3 regions of the Paenibacillus sp. Y568 genome follow, and region 2 is predicted to be linked to each of the others. Evidence: riboswitches for the same ligand, from Rfam matches in the RefSeq annotation. Region 2 holds a riboswitch; each other region holds the start of a gene.
What was found. A riboswitch is a leader RNA that binds a small molecule or an ion and turns the genes downstream of it on or off. The one in region 2 is predicted to bind cyclic di-AMP.

Region 1 (5,111 bases), on a different contig from region 2:
TTGTAAAAGCTTCAGACCCCGATTCAATCTAGACTTCACTGTACCTTCAGGAACGTTAATTACGGCAGAAATCTCCGGCACCGTCAATTCGTTCACATAACGTAGCGTAAATACCATCCGTACCTTATTAGGGAGCATGCTGTATAACTTATAGAACTCCACTTTGGTTTCTCGTTGATCATAACTCTCTTCTACTGGATTGGATAAGAAGGGACGTGAGCGTAAATACGCACTCAATTCTTTAGCCCAGCCATTCTTGCGTCTTCTGAGTACACTACTACACTCATTAGAGGCGATCCTCAACAGCCACGGTTTGATCTCTCTTACTTGCGATCTGTCCGTTAGTATCGCTTTGACAAATACCTCCTGACACATGTCCTCAGCATCTGAACGGTTATGCATCATGTAATAACAGAGACTGTATACCAGTTCCTTGTATGTCTCGAATAGTTCGCGGTCGTTCATTTCCGAAATACACCTCCCTCATAATCTTCTCGACTATATGACGTTTAACAACCAATAATCGTTCATTATACATTACAAATCGTTATTAGGCTGTCTATGAGCAACTTCTTGCCCTCATTTTTGTGCAGCCAATATATTAGTAGATATGCAAAAAGGAGGTGCCCCTAGCTAGGTCAATAGCCAATGGGACAACCTCCTGTAAATGAATCTATTTATTTAAATGATACGGGACTGTTGTAATCACAATATCCTTCTGATTAACCAAAAAAGTACGAATCAGCAAACTTGATTGATTGTGTAAAATATTTTGCCACCAATGCTTGGTAATAAACTGCGGAATCACAATTGTAATATGATCGGTTGCCGCTGTTTTCCATTCAACTGTTTCTATAAACCGAAGAAGGGGTTTAATCACACTTCTATACCGTGAACGCAGAACAATTAACCGTACACCTGGATTCCATTCGGCCCATTTCTGTTCCATCTTGTGAATCTCTTCTTCATCGAAGCCAATATATACTGCAACGACATTGTCCGATAAAGAACGCGCATAACTGATAGAATTAAGTACGACACGCGTAACGCCAGAGACGGGAACCAAAAATGTGCTACCTTTGATAACCGGTTTATCCACATCAAGCCGAATACGTAGTTGATCTGCTATATTCATATAATGCCGATGGATTCGTTTGAAGAGAAGCATAACTAACGGTAGGAATATGAACACCATCCATATATGCGAGAATTTGGTGAAAATAAAAATAAGCGTGATCGATAACGTTGTAATCATACCCACCGTATTTACAATAAAGCGATGTATCCATCCAGAGGGCTTCTTTTTAAGCCAATGAATCATCATCCCCAGTTGAGAAAGTGTAAACGGAATAAATACGCCAACCGCATATAACGGAATCAAACTTCCTGTATCACCATGGAAAGCCGCTACAAGTACAGAAGCCATAACGCCAAGAATAATAATCCCATTTGAGAACCCCAGACGATCCCCACGAACCATAAACATATGAGGCATGAACTTGTCCTTAGCTAACATAAATGAGAGTAGTGGAAACGCAGAATATGCCGTATTCGCAGCAAGGAAGAGAATGACTGCTGTAATCCCTTGTATTCCGTAATACAGAACACCACGACCAAATACGGATTGTGAAATCTGCGATACAACTGTCGCTTTAAGATCAGGGGTTATACCATACCAGTACGCCAACAGACTTATTCCGGTAAACATCGCTGCCAGAATAACGCCCATCATTACCAACGTCTTAGCTGCATTCTTCTCAGCGGGTTGTTTGAAATTCGGAATGGCATTGGATACCGCTTCGACCCCGGTTAGTGCCGAACACCCTGAACTGAAGGCTTTTAAAAGTATAAATAAACTTATATTAGATACCGCCGAACCTAGTTCCGGAATCGCAGCATGAACATTGCCTGTTGCATACTTAATCACACCAGAAATTATTAGAACAAATATCGAAATGACAAACAAGTATACGGGAAAAGCTATAAATGAAGCTGCCTCTGTAACACCTCGTAAATTTATAAGCGTTAGAATTAATATGACCGAAATAGCAATAACGACGCTATAATCATGAAGATATGGAAACGCTGATGTAAGGGCATCCGTTCCAGCCGATGCACTTACTGCTACGGTAAGAATATAGTCGACAAGTAATGATCCACCTGCCATGAGTCCCATAGGAACACCCAAGTTTTCTTTTGCGACAATATATGCTCCTCCACCCATAGGGTAAGCAAATATGGTCTGTCTGTAAGAAAAAATAAGAATAGCTAAAAGTCCTAGTACAGCTAATGAAATTGGAATGGAGTACCAAGCAGCGGAGAAACCAGCTACCATTAGTACGATTAGAATCTGTTCCGTACCATAAGCAACGGATGACAAAGCATCTGATGACAGAACAGCTAGTGCTTTAAATTTACTTAATTTCTCATGATCAAGTTCATTTGATTTCATGGGACGTCCGATCAGGACACGTTTAACCTTGCTAACCATCTTAAAGACCCCTTCATAAGCAACTTGTAACATCTATGTTGTACGCTACTTTAGGGAAGGTTAGCTTTGCGGTTTTTGTACACACATAATACCCTTACAGAAGAATTCCGTAAAGTTAAAAGTATGATCAAACCCACCAAAGCTTACGAGGTTAGCTGTCGGATTCGGACTGTGGAATAGCCCTACATATCAAACTTATTTTAGTCTGATTACGATTCACCCCATTGGTATATTTCCAATGTTTTGGTTCCCCCGCTTTTCCTTTTCAGAAAATTCAGCGCTCGAACAAATCCTATTACGAGAGCTAATTATAATCCGCTCGAACCAAACTGTATATATGAAATCATATGAAAACCAATGAAATTTTTGTGAATTATTTCGAAATATTTCTTTTCTTATTTTTTTCAATAAAAATCAAAAAAACCTGAGACAACTATCTCAGGTTTCTTGATCATTACATGGTTGGCTATTGAGCAATCTGGTCACGGATGAGCTGAAGGATCTTCTTCTCCAATCGAGATACCTGCACTTGGGAGATTCCCAGTCTACCAGCGACCTCAGACTGTGTCTGATCTCGATAATAACGTAGGTAGACGATGAGCTTCTCTCGTTCAGATAGTCCCTCTATTGCCTCATTAAGTGCCAGTTTATCAAACCATTTATCTTGAGATTCATCTGCAATCTGATCCATTAAGGTAATGGGATCTCCATCATTCTCGTAGACAGTCTCATGAATTGAAGTTGGAGGCTTGTTAGCTTCCTGTGCAAATACAACTTCTTCTGGTGTAACTCCAAGATCGTCTGCTACTTCTTTAATCGTCGGCAGTCGATTTAATACCTTTGAGAGCTCGTCCTTCTTTTTACGAACCTTATTCGCCATTTCTTTCAGAGAACGGCTCACTTTAATAGTTCCGTCATCACGTAAGAAACGTTGGATTTCTCCAATAATCATAGGAACGGCATAGGTAGAGAATTTAACGTCATAACTCAGATCAAATTTATCAACGGATTTCAAAAGTCCGATACACCCAATTTGAAATAAGTCCTCCGGCTCATATCCGCGGTTCATAAACCGCTGTACTACCGACCAGACGAGACGAATGTTACAGTTCACCAGTGTATCCCGGGCAACATTATCCCCCGATTGACTAAGTGCAATAAGGCGTTTGACTTCCGAATCTTCCAAGTAGGTTTGCGAAGCTTTCTTAACATCAGCATCCATACGTCCAACCCCTAATTATATAAAGCTTTCTTGGATTCAATCCTCTTCTTCATCCTAATCGACGTGCCAAATCCGGATTCACTAGAGACTTCAAATTCATCCATGAAATTCTCCATAATGGTAAATCCCATTCCTGATCTTTCTAACTCAGGCTTAGAAGTATATAGTGGTTGCTTAGCAAGATCTAGATCTTCTATGCCTTGTCCACGATCTTCCACCGTTATTGTCACTGTGTCCCCTTTGATCTCAGCTGTAATGGTCACGATTCCTGTAGCATCAGAATCATATCCATGAATGATACAGTTGGTTACTGCTTCCGATACGACTGTCTTCAAATCACTAAGCTCGTCCATTGTAGGATCAAGTTGTGATATAAATGCGGCGACGGTAACTCGAGCAAATGATTCATTCTCCGACTTGGCAGCAAACTGCAACGTCATGAAATTATGAGCTAGAGTCTGTTCTTCACTCATGACACAACCTCCAGACTTGAGAGCGCATGGCTCTCGCTTTCATAGATAGGCATAATCTTGAACATTCCCGACATCTCCAGCAAACGATACACGGGTGGAGTGACATCACATACAGCCATCTTGCCACCCTTGCTCTTAATCAACTTATACCTTCCAAGAATAACGCCTATACCTGAACTATCCATAAACTGCAGATCTTTCAGACTTAGAACAATATGATCGGTCTGCTTACTATGAATCGCTTCATCTAGCTTCATACGAACATGATCTGCAGTATGATGATCAAGTTCTCCTGTGAAACGGACGATGAGTACTTGACGGTGATGTTCCATTTCCATTTGAAGATTCATATTTTCCTCACTCTCCTCCCTGTCATAAACAAAGAGTTCTAGAAGTGAAAATCATATTCCTGCATCACGACAAAACTAGAAGAAAACTGCTATCAATCTACAAAAAATAATTTTGCTGTCGTACGCTTGAACATCGTCCACCAACCAGCTTTATCAACTTTCGTTGGAGCCTTTAATTCAAACTTCTTAATGACCTGATCTCCTTGATATACCACGAGATTTCCAAGTACCTGACCTTGCTCAATCGGAGCTCTTAATTCAGGTTCAATCTGTAGTTCATGTTTAATATTTGAGGTGTTTCCGACTTTCTTCATCAGAACACTATATTGTTGACCTGCAACAAGTTGCAGCTCTTTACTCTTTCCTTTGTTAATCTCCACTTTTCCAATGACATCACCCTGTTTATAGATGGTATGTTTCGTATATTGAGAGAACATGTAATCGAACATCTTAGATACTTCGCTATTCCGCGTCTTCGTATTAGGTTCACCCAACACAACAGATATAGCTCTTAGATCTCCACGTACAGCGGTGGCGGCTAAGCAGAACTTAGCTTCTGACGTATAACCCGTCTT
Region 2 (5,111 bases):
ATATGTGCTATTTATCATGGTTATCGCAGGTATTACTATAAACCATGCAATAAAATGGTTTGCTCCCATCTGGAGTCATGCGTTCATATGTGTCTGTAATTTCAAACCCTGCCTTTTGGTATGCCTTAATAGCACGTATATTCCAAGTTAAAACTTCTAAGTCAATTTCATCTTGAGGTTTCCGTCGTTGCGCCTCATGCACAATAGATTGAACAACCAAGTTTCCCATTCCCTGTCCACATAATTTAGGATGTAAGCCAATACCAAGCCTTGTCACCCCTTCTAGTGGGAAGAATTGAGTGAAACCACATAACTCTCCATTCAAGTTGATGATAGAGGCATATTGCTCCTTCCGAAGCATTGGATCTCCAAACTCAATATGAAGCTCCTCCATCTGATTCCAGGGCATCCATCCATAAATACTGTAGGGAGGTGGGTAAACCCATTCAGATATAGCACGAGCATGTTCAGTGGTCATAGAAGTTATGATAAATGGTGAGTTAGTCATATTGATTGTTCCTTTCTTTGAATGAAATGAAGGAGTTCATAATAAATATGTACAATGCTGTACGTAATAACTGTTTACTTATCAGCAGGGTGGTTAATGAAGAGTATGGGCAACTTATCATAAGTATATGAATAAATATATGATGACATGTTAGTAGTTTAGTCAGTTGAGAGTTAGGTACAAATGTGACAAATAAAAAAACCTGTAGTTGAGATTAAGGATCTCATCCACAGGTCGGGTTGTAGAAAAACTATTTGTCTGTAGCAACAGACTCATACGTAGTATTACTCATAATTCTTTTGGCACCAACATAGCGGTTGACATAATAGGATTCACTGAGTGAGTTAATGATAACACCATTGGATGAAGAGGCATGTGCAAACTTACCATTACCAACATAGATTCCAACGTGTGAAACACCTTTGCCACTTGTATTAAAGAAAACTAAATCGCCTTCTCTTAAATCGCTACGACTAACGGCAGTTCCCATACTGAATTGAGATCCGGATTGGTGAGGTAAATCAATACCTAGTTTATTGAATATGTACAATGTGAATCCAGAACAGTCGAATCCATTAGTGTTAACTCCGCCGCCCTTATATGCAGAACCAATTGTTGGTTTGATAGCCTCATCTAGTGTAGAATCCGCGAAAGCGCTACCAGTTCCAATTGAAAATAATAATGTTAATCCTAATACTGTAGTTGTTAATTTCTTCTTCAAAAAAGTTAACTCCTTCCGGTGCCTGCGAGGTTAGCTTAAGGATTCGGTTGAAGGTTCCCTATGATCCCTCTGCTGCAAGATCAATTCACCCAAGACTGGTTCCCCCACTTCCCATAATTGGGAATTCGGCAGATATAATTAACATTAAATGATTACAAAACTTATTACAAAGTTGTTACTAAAAACTTACTGGATTTATTGTAACAAAGGAATGGGAGTTTGGCAATTGTTTCTGTAAACTTTGATGGAATTTATCTAACATTTTACAAAATAAAGGTAGATTACTAGAATACGTGTCCTTAATTGTTTAATTATGGTATTTAATGGGCGGGGATTATGTGTTGGAAATTAAACTGACTCTTAACTATAAAAAAACATTTTGGTTAATCGTCAACTTTTTCTGACTTCGTACGTCTTAGTATATAAGAAACCCTTAGAGAGACTTCAGCTCATCTAAGGGTCCTAATAATTTAGCACATTATATTTAGTTATAAGCTGCAGCTTGATATTTAGAAGTACTCATTACTCTTTTTGCGCCAACATAACGTTTAGAATAGTAGCTTTCTGAAAGTGAACTAACAATTACCCCATGTGAAGAAGAGGCATGTGCAAATTTTCCACTACCTACAAATATCCCGACGTGAGATACACCTTTTCCTGAAGTGTTAAAGAACACCAGGTCGCCAGGTCTCATTTGGCTTTTCGATACAGCGGTACCTGTGTGGTACTGAGAAACAGACTGACGTGGCAAAGTCACGCCTAATTTTAAGAATACATAACGAGTAAAGCCAGAACAATCAAATCCATTTGCGGTTGTTCCACCCGTTTTATATGTAACTCCAATCGTATTGTCAATCACGGAGTCCATCTTTGAATCGGCAAATACGCTACCCGTTCCTATCGTCAATGCAAGAGCCACGCTCAAGGCTGTAGCGACTACATTCTTCTTCAAATCATTGTTCCCCTTCCAATGCCTACGAGGTTAGCTTAAGGGTTCGGTAGAAGGTCTCCTATGATCCCTCTGTTTCGAGATCAATTCACCCATAAAATGGTTCCCCCGTTTCCTGGTGCTTAGGAATTTGGCTGTTTCGTGCACCTGAAAGTGACAAACTACGATGATAAATTTCAGAGGTCGTAATAAAGATTACAAAGTTGTTACTAAATGAGTTTAACAGAGGTTTTACACTTTGGCAAACCTAAACCACACAATAGGACAAGAAGAAACCCACCTTTTTCATCCAAAAAAGGTGGGTTTCTTCTTGTATCAGGGGGCTAAAGATATAATATGCAAATATATATTTATTTTTTTATAAGCTTGGTTGCCCACAAATTATACTGTGAGGTGATGTTCCACATTTTAAATAGACAAGATATTACTGGATATGTTTGTTGCAGAATGAGCGCGAGTATTCCCGTCCAAAAAAGAGAAAAGCCAGTGAATAAGCAAAAGAGAAGTAGATTTAGTCCTCCCAGGAGAAGAGAGATTCCAATCACGGCCAGGACATGTCGTAAACATATCCATATAGATGAGAAGATAGAGACATCTCCAGTTGAGCCAAATTGCATGTACAATACAATCTGGTGGATGATATAGCCGTATATGTACCACCCAACTAACCAGGGGATAGCTTCAGTTAATATACCAGGGGACATAAGTCCGGTCATAGCCATGGAATACAGTTTCGGTACTAACCAATAGGCAGGAATGAGAACTAATACTGTTTCAATCCAATAGAATAACATGACAGGTTTCCAATGACGCTTCATGCCTTGAAAGAAGAAAGCACCCATTTCTCCCTTACGTTCTTGGTGGAGACCGTAAAATATACCAGAATGAATAAAAGGAGTAAGAACCATTCGTAATAGTAGCATTCCTAACAGAATCCAGAGATAGTTATGAACCGTGTGGCTATGGGCAAGGCCCATCTGTCCTTCGACATAGAATAAGATCTGACTTAATTCATTGGGGGGTGGATCAGGATAGCGTTGAAGTAGCGGTACTACCGCCGAATTCACCAAACGGTATAGAAAGTATCCGAATAGCAAGTGGTACAGAAATAGAATGATGACGACGTAGAATTGATTTTTTAGACTTTTCCAACCATGGGCGATATTGCTCCTCACCGTCTCTCACCTCACCAGGATAGACTTCCAAGCAGTGTTTCCACTAACTTGGTGACACTAATATTCCAGCGGGATACCTTCTTGACGTCGAGATCCGCCTTTAAATAGTTGTTGATATATTTGTTCTCTAACACAAGTGTATATTGAGGATCAATCATGGCCCAGGATAGGGGCGACTTGTATTGGAGCTTAAATTGAGCGATATCTCCATTTCCCTTCCATACTTTCTTGAGGGTATGACCATCTGCAAATGTAAAAAGGATGGGGATATTAGGATAATTACCATCTTGTCGACTAACGGTCACATTTGAATCGTATATGGTTCCTGAACTACTCTCCTTTTTCTGTACGGTGATGTCATCTATGGCGAAGTCTGTCATTTGCTTGCCATAGACATATTGATTGAAATAGGTTTGCCACGATTTGCGTGTAACTTGTTCCACAACTTTTTGAAAGTCTCGTGTGGAGGGATGACCAAATCGATACTTCTTGGTATAGGTAGCCATAATTTTATTCATCGTCTGGTTCCCTACTTGCCGCTCTATGCCTTTTAGCACTAGTTTGCCGCGATAATATACATTCTGGGCGTAAATGTCTTGTGAGCCGTATTTCCATGCCTCTTGTGTAAGTGTAGTAGGCGAGATCATTGCGGCTTGTACCGGAAGGTTAGGAATGAGCCCAAATTCTTGCTCCATTAACTTATCTTCTGCATAGGAGGTGAATCCCTCATCTAACCAAGCCTCTTCAAATTCATTACTAGCAATCATCCCATAGAAATATTGGTGTCCGATCTCATGAATAACCGTTCGTTCCAGTTCATAACCCGGTGAGTCGTTCTTAGCACCGAAGGCTGTAATGAGGGTCGGGTATTCCATTCCTCCTGCACCATTTCCGGATTCCGGGGGAACCACGATAGAAAGTGTTGAGTAAGGGTAGGGACCGTACCATTTACTGAAGTATTTCAATGCCGTCTCAGCAGCATAGAAATACCTTTCCTTCATATCTTTATGGGCTGGGTCTAAATACAGCTTGATTCGAACGCCAGGCACTTCAGGAGAAGAGAAGGGCTTCTCAGCGACAACGAAGTCAGGAGATGCAGACCAAGCGAAATCGTGCACATCATCAGCATAGAACTGGTAAATTTTCTCGCCTTTGAGAATCCGTGCTGATTTAATTGGAAAGCCTGTTGCGGCTACAATATAGTTCTCTGGAACATGAATACGCACATTGTAGATACCGAAATCAGCATAGAACTCAGAGTTACCGTGATACTGATGGAGATTCCAACCTTCTGTAGCGCGTCCTCTTAAACCAGCAGGCTCGTAGACACTAATCTTAGGAAACCATTGTCCAGCCATAAAGAAGTTATCTGCGACCCCCATACGAGCGAATATTTGAGGGAGCTTCACTTGAAACTTCATATTAAGTGTGATACTCTCTCCACCTTTTACCGGGCGGGGAAGTCGTACTTTAATAAGACTCGTGTCCTTGCTATTGCCATCATCAGGTTGTACATACTGAATACGATGCATAAGAGAGAGTCCTTCTGTTGTCTCAAGCTCTGTAAGGGTCATGGAGCCAAAGCCATTCGTAGGCATGGTGTCATTCCGTAGTTTTCCACCCGATTCCTTCATAAAGGTAGTATCCATAGAAGAGAAAGCGTTCGGATACATGTGGAAATAAAGTTCGGTAACTGTGTTTTTTCCTGGATGTGTCCATGTAAGGGTCTCTGATCCCTCTAGAACTTTTTCATTAGGG
Region 3 (5,111 bases), on a different contig from region 2:
CGTATGGCCGAACGCCCAGATGAGGGATGGAATGAGACACGCTAGGAAGGTATTCTTAACGATCTTTTGCATCATCCTAATCCCAAATAAACGATAAACAGCTTCTTCTGAAATTCCAGCTACCCATGCCATGAGCGGTAGAATCCAAGGGTATACCATATTAATCGGGGATTGACTAGCATCCGTCGTAGACCAGCTATGAAGCGTCAGACCGAGTATTAAAAAGATGACGGATTGAACTCCTAACAAGATGAGGGCCCATAAATATCCGACATACATACTATGAAGAACAAATTTACCATACCCGGCTTCTTTTGCACGTGGCCAAGGATTAAGTCCTGTTTCCTTCCGCCATAAGCCATCTCCACCAACAAGTGAGAAGTACAATAACGCAGCCATAACTAAGGTAAGGAGACCCTGGAATATTAACCCGAACGTTAGACTTAATCCCGTCAGTCCCTCGGCTTCCAAGGCGGGCAACATATTTAATGTGCTTAGCATGGAGACAATGAAATAGAATGAACTCAGGAATATTCCTCGAACAAAAGAGGTATGCTTTCTCGTTATTGCGCTATATACAATAGCAAGTATGCCAAGCGCTAAAGTGAGGAGTCCATATCCGAGCATGGTCATCCAAACGGCTTTGGTGTGTTCTTTTTCTACATAAGATGTATGTTCTGACGGAATCGAAAAGGAAGGTTCAAAGGAGACGATCCTGTCTGATCCGAAAGTGAACTTCAATTGTAATACGGCCTCGCCAATCGTAGTATTTAAGTCCGAATAGGTAAGGGTCGATTTTTTATTTTCTGTGATCTGGAGAGTCTTTGAATCATATCCTAATTGGGTTAGCCATTGTTCTGCAAGTCTTACATTATTTGTTGTACTGATCGATTCCTCTGTAGGTTCAATAAGGGGCGAGTTCTTCTTCTGAGAAAAGGATACGATATCTCCTGTATTCATATGTACATCTATATTAAGGTAGTTATTGGTATTACCTTCTTTCAGACGGACGCGGTAAACTTCGGTTGGATATTTATGATCGAAAGTAGTATTGTATTTCTCCATTAACTTCTCTTTAGATAAATAACCATATAAATCTGAGTCAGATTGATAGGTGACCAAAGTATCATCGGGTTGACTCAATACATGAATGTGAAGTTGTGACTCAGCATATTGTGTGGCCGCGATTCTTGCTTGATCCTTAGTGATTAATTCTTTGCTTGGTTGCTCCAGTGTATCGGATGCGGTGCTGGGGAATACTTGCAATATCATAAACAGAATCAGACCGATAACCCCACATAGACCGAGAACCTTATAGTTGATATTAAGTTTCAAAGGTTGTCCCGTAGAATTCATTTAATTTCCTCCTAAAAGTTTTTGAGCGCTACTTCTTAGAATTACTTCGTAAAAACTTACATCGAAAGCATAAACTTAAAGTTTTTGAGCGTTACTCCTTGGTAATACTTCGTAAAAACTTACATCGAAAGCATAAACTTAAAGTTTTTGAGCGCTACTCCTTGGTAATACTTCGTAAAAACTTACATCGAAAACATAAACTTCGTTAGATGCTCTTATAAGTAACGATAACATAGCATAGCTTCTAGCGGTAAATCCAGCAAATGTAACTCGAAATGGTGCAAAGCAGATGAATAAGAAGGTAATCATACTTATGGAGAGAGAACCACTGTTCTGATACGTTCTTTCGCTTATATTTAACCCATATCCAGTCATTTGTCCAGAAAATCAATTTGTACAGTTACTGGATAAAGATTATAATCGGAATGCAATTTAATAATGCGCCAAATTTTCATATGAAATACGGGGGAACCATTTCTTGTAGAGACGATTTAGTCTATCTACTTGTGGGGTGAATTTCGTTGTTGAATGAACGAATAGGGTAAGCTGTGCATACCCGAATCCGTCAGCTAACCTCGTAGGCGATATGCAAGCAGGAACCAACCGAGAGGCATTGGATTTCCAGTGTCTTTTTTTGTTGATTTAAAAAGGGGTGAAGCGTGTGAAATGGAAGTATAGTTGGTTCAGATTATCCCCTCCACAAATTCTAGTTATTGGTTTCGCTACCATTATACTACTGGGAACGGTATTGTTAACCTTACCCATATCGAATACGACGGGTAAACCCCTCGCCTTCATTGATGCATTGTTTACAGCAACATCAGCGACTTGCGTTACGGGCTTAGTCGTGCAGGACACGGGGACGTTCTTCAGCACATTTGGGCAAGTGGTCATTATTATGCTCATTCAGGTGGGCGGACTTGGATTTATGACGATGGCTACGTTATTCGCCTTTGTGTTGAAACGGAAGATATCCCTACGTGACCGTTTGCTCCTTCAAGAAGCGATGAATCAGGGCTCAATGGAAGGAATAGTACGACTGATTCGAAAAGTATTACTCTTTTCTCTTATTATCGAAGGATCAGCTGCTGTTCTGTTAACTGTAAGATGGGCAGTAGATATGCCCTTTGGAAAAGCTTTATATTTTGGTATTTTTCATGCCATTTCAATGTTTAACAATGCTGGATTTGATCTATTCGGTGACTTCCGTAGCCTTACAGGTTATGTATATGATCCAATCGTCAACTTTGTGGTGATGTTCCTTATTGTATCTGGAGGAATTGGATTCATTGTTCTATCTGACATGGTCGATTTCCGAAAGACGCGTAGGATATCTTTACATTCAAAAGTAGTACTATCCATGACAGCCTTTCTAATCGTGTTCGGAGCCATTGTTATATTTGTATTCGAGTATTCTAATCCAAGAACATTAGGGTCGTTAAATTGGGGTGGCAAAATCCTTGGCTCCCTCTTCCAATCGGTTACACCAAGAACTGCAGGTGCGAATACGCTTGATCTGGGTAATATGAGACAGGCATCTCAATTCTTTATGATTATACTTATGTTCATTGGGGCTTCTCCAGGATCTACTGGAGGTGGGATCAAGACAACAACGTTTACGCTTATTATTGGTGCTGTGATCTCCATGTTACGTGGACGAGATGACATCGTATTGTTTCGCTACCGGTTTGCGCAAGAACGTATATTTAAAGCGCTCACGATTACACTAGTTGCACTTTTGCTTGTAATGAGTGTAGCGATGATACTTTCTACGACAGAAGACAGTAGTTTTCTAATGATATTGTATGAGACAACTTCTGCATTTGGTACAGTAGGGTTAACGATGGGATTAACAACACATCTGACCTTAGCGGGTAAAATTCTGATAAGTCTAACGATGTTTGCAGGTCGCCTTGGACCACTTACACTGGCATATGCACTGGGTCCGAAGAAAGGCAAAGAGTTATATCGTCATCCAGAGGGTAAAATTATTATAGGGTAGAAGAGAAATTGAGATGATTAAAGGAGTATTGAAAGAGAGATGAAGAAACAGCAGTTTGTCGTTATTGGATTGGGGCGGTTCGGGTCTTCTATTGCTCAAGAACTTATGGCACTGAATTATGAAGTGCTAGGGATCGATCGAAATGAAGAGATTGTAAGTGATATGAGTGAGTTACTGACGTATGCTGTTGTGGCAGATGCCTCAGATGAAGAAGTGCTGAAATCGTTAGGTGTTCGTAATTTCGATTGTGGTATTGTGGCTATCGGAGAAGACATCCAGACGAGTATTCTTGCAACCATACTGCTCAAAGATTTAGGAGTAACGACAGTCGTTGCTAAAGCGATCTCTGTTCTTCACGGAAGAGCATTGGAGAAACTAGGAGTAGATCGAGTAGTGTACCCTGAGCGAGATATGGGCATTCGGGTTGCACATCAACTGGTAACTCCGAACTTACTGGATTATATTGAACTTTCGAAAGATTACAGCATTGTAGAGATGAACGCTCCGTTATGTCTTGATGGTAAGACACTCACAGAGATAAATATTCGTACTAGATTTGGCTGTAGCATCGTGGCTTTGCATAGATCAACTGGCATTATTGTGGCGCCTACAGCAATGGATCAGGTTCGAGCAGGCGATATTATGGTCATTATCGGGTCTAACGAGAATATTGAAAATTTTGAGAATGAACTCATGGATGACAATTAAATAGGAATAGAACCACTTTCGGTAGAGGTAGCTAATTTCTCAAAAAAATGCGAACGTAAAACACAGAGAAGGTCAAGGAGATTATCCTTGACCTTCTCTGTGTTTCTTTTTTTGGTGAAATCATAAAAATCATAAATCTAGGCGATTAAATAAGGATTCTGTTTCTTCGATCCATTGCCGTGCAGCCTTACTTAACTCGGTATATTCACCATAGATTAAGGATGTCGTTCGTCGTGTTTCTTTGAGATCAGGGATATGAATAACTTTGAGATCATTATCGTCAATAAGTTGTTGATGTAGATAAGATTTGGGTAATAATGTTACAGCTTTACAAGTAGGTAATAAGCGGACAATCGCTTCAAACGAGTCGATCTCCATTCGAATATCAGGCATAATACCCGTATTCTCAAATAAGTCGTCCATTAATTTACGATACCATGTCCCACTTGAGAAAATAATCATGGGTGTCTCATGTAAATCGTTCATATGAATGGCTGGTGATTCGGCAAGGGGGTGTTGTCTTGGTAGAACTAATTCCAAGTGATCTTCAAATAAAGGGATACAGTTTAAGCCTCTTTCGTGGATGGATGAAGCAACAATTCCAACGTCGATCTTCTTCTCACGGAGTGCTGAAACAATTTCATGCGTTCTACCTGTAACAAGTTTGATTTCTGCAGTGGGATGCTTCTCCATAAAAGTATTGATCAGTGGTGGAAGCGTTGTTTGAATTGTAGTTAGGCTTGCCCCAAGAGTGACAGAGATCTGACTTCCATCTTTATGCTGAGATAATGTTCGCAAGAATTGTTGTTGAAGCTTTCTTTGCTCAAGAGCAAAGGTATAAGTTAAATGTCCGATCGAGGTCAATTCTAATCGCTTACCACGACGGTGAAATAGATTTACCCCAAGATCGTTCTCTAACTTGGAAATTTTACGTGATAGAGCGGGTTGAGAAAGGTTCAGTAACTTAGAAGCCTTATTGAGACTGGACTGCTCCACAACGATTGCAAACACATCTAACGCTTCAAACATAGTACACCTCACTCAT

Region 1: another riboswitch for cyclic di-AMP. It lies ahead of AC1D7X_RS01005 (APC family permease); the one in region 2 lies ahead of AC1D7X_RS24320 (C40 family peptidase).
Region 3: another riboswitch for cyclic di-AMP. It lies ahead of AC1D7X_RS08060 (TrkH family potassium uptake protein); the one in region 2 lies ahead of AC1D7X_RS24320 (C40 family peptidase).

What each region holds. Positions count from the first base shown of each region.
Region 1 is NZ_JCAIUM010000001.1:205,118-210,228, forward strand. It holds gene AC1D7X_RS01000 (RNA polymerase sigma factor) at 1-465, opposite strand, end outside; gene AC1D7X_RS01005 (APC family permease) at 674-2,491, opposite strand; cyclic di-AMP (ydaO/yuaA leader) riboswitch at 2,617-2,781, opposite strand; gene sigF (RNA polymerase sporulation sigma factor SigF) at 2,958-3,713, opposite strand; gene spoIIAB (anti-sigma F factor) at 3,725-4,186, opposite strand; gene spoIIAA (anti-sigma F factor antagonist) at 4,183-4,536, opposite strand; gene AC1D7X_RS01025 (D-alanyl-D-alanine carboxypeptidase family protein) at 4,629-5,111, opposite strand, start outside.
Region 2 is NZ_JCAIUM010000028.1:25,599-30,709, reverse strand. It holds gene AC1D7X_RS24330 (GNAT family N-acetyltransferase) at 8-508, opposite strand; gene AC1D7X_RS24325 (C40 family peptidase) at 759-1,229, opposite strand; cyclic di-AMP (ydaO/yuaA leader) riboswitch at 1,234-1,370, opposite strand; gene AC1D7X_RS24320 (C40 family peptidase) at 1,714-2,181, opposite strand; cyclic di-AMP (ydaO/yuaA leader) riboswitch at 2,186-2,324, opposite strand; gene AC1D7X_RS24315 (hypothetical protein) at 2,529-3,353, opposite strand; gene AC1D7X_RS24310 (M1 family metallopeptidase) at 3,365-5,111, opposite strand, start outside.
Region 3 is NZ_JCAIUM010000004.1:250,940-256,050, forward strand. It holds gene AC1D7X_RS08055 (CPBP family intramembrane glutamic endopeptidase) at 1-1,356, opposite strand, end outside; cyclic di-AMP (ydaO/yuaA leader) riboswitch at 1,788-1,954, shown strand; gene AC1D7X_RS08060 (TrkH family potassium uptake protein) at 2,018-3,358, shown strand; gene AC1D7X_RS08065 (potassium channel family protein) at 3,398-4,066, shown strand; gene AC1D7X_RS08070 (LysR family transcriptional regulator) at 4,196-5,095, opposite strand.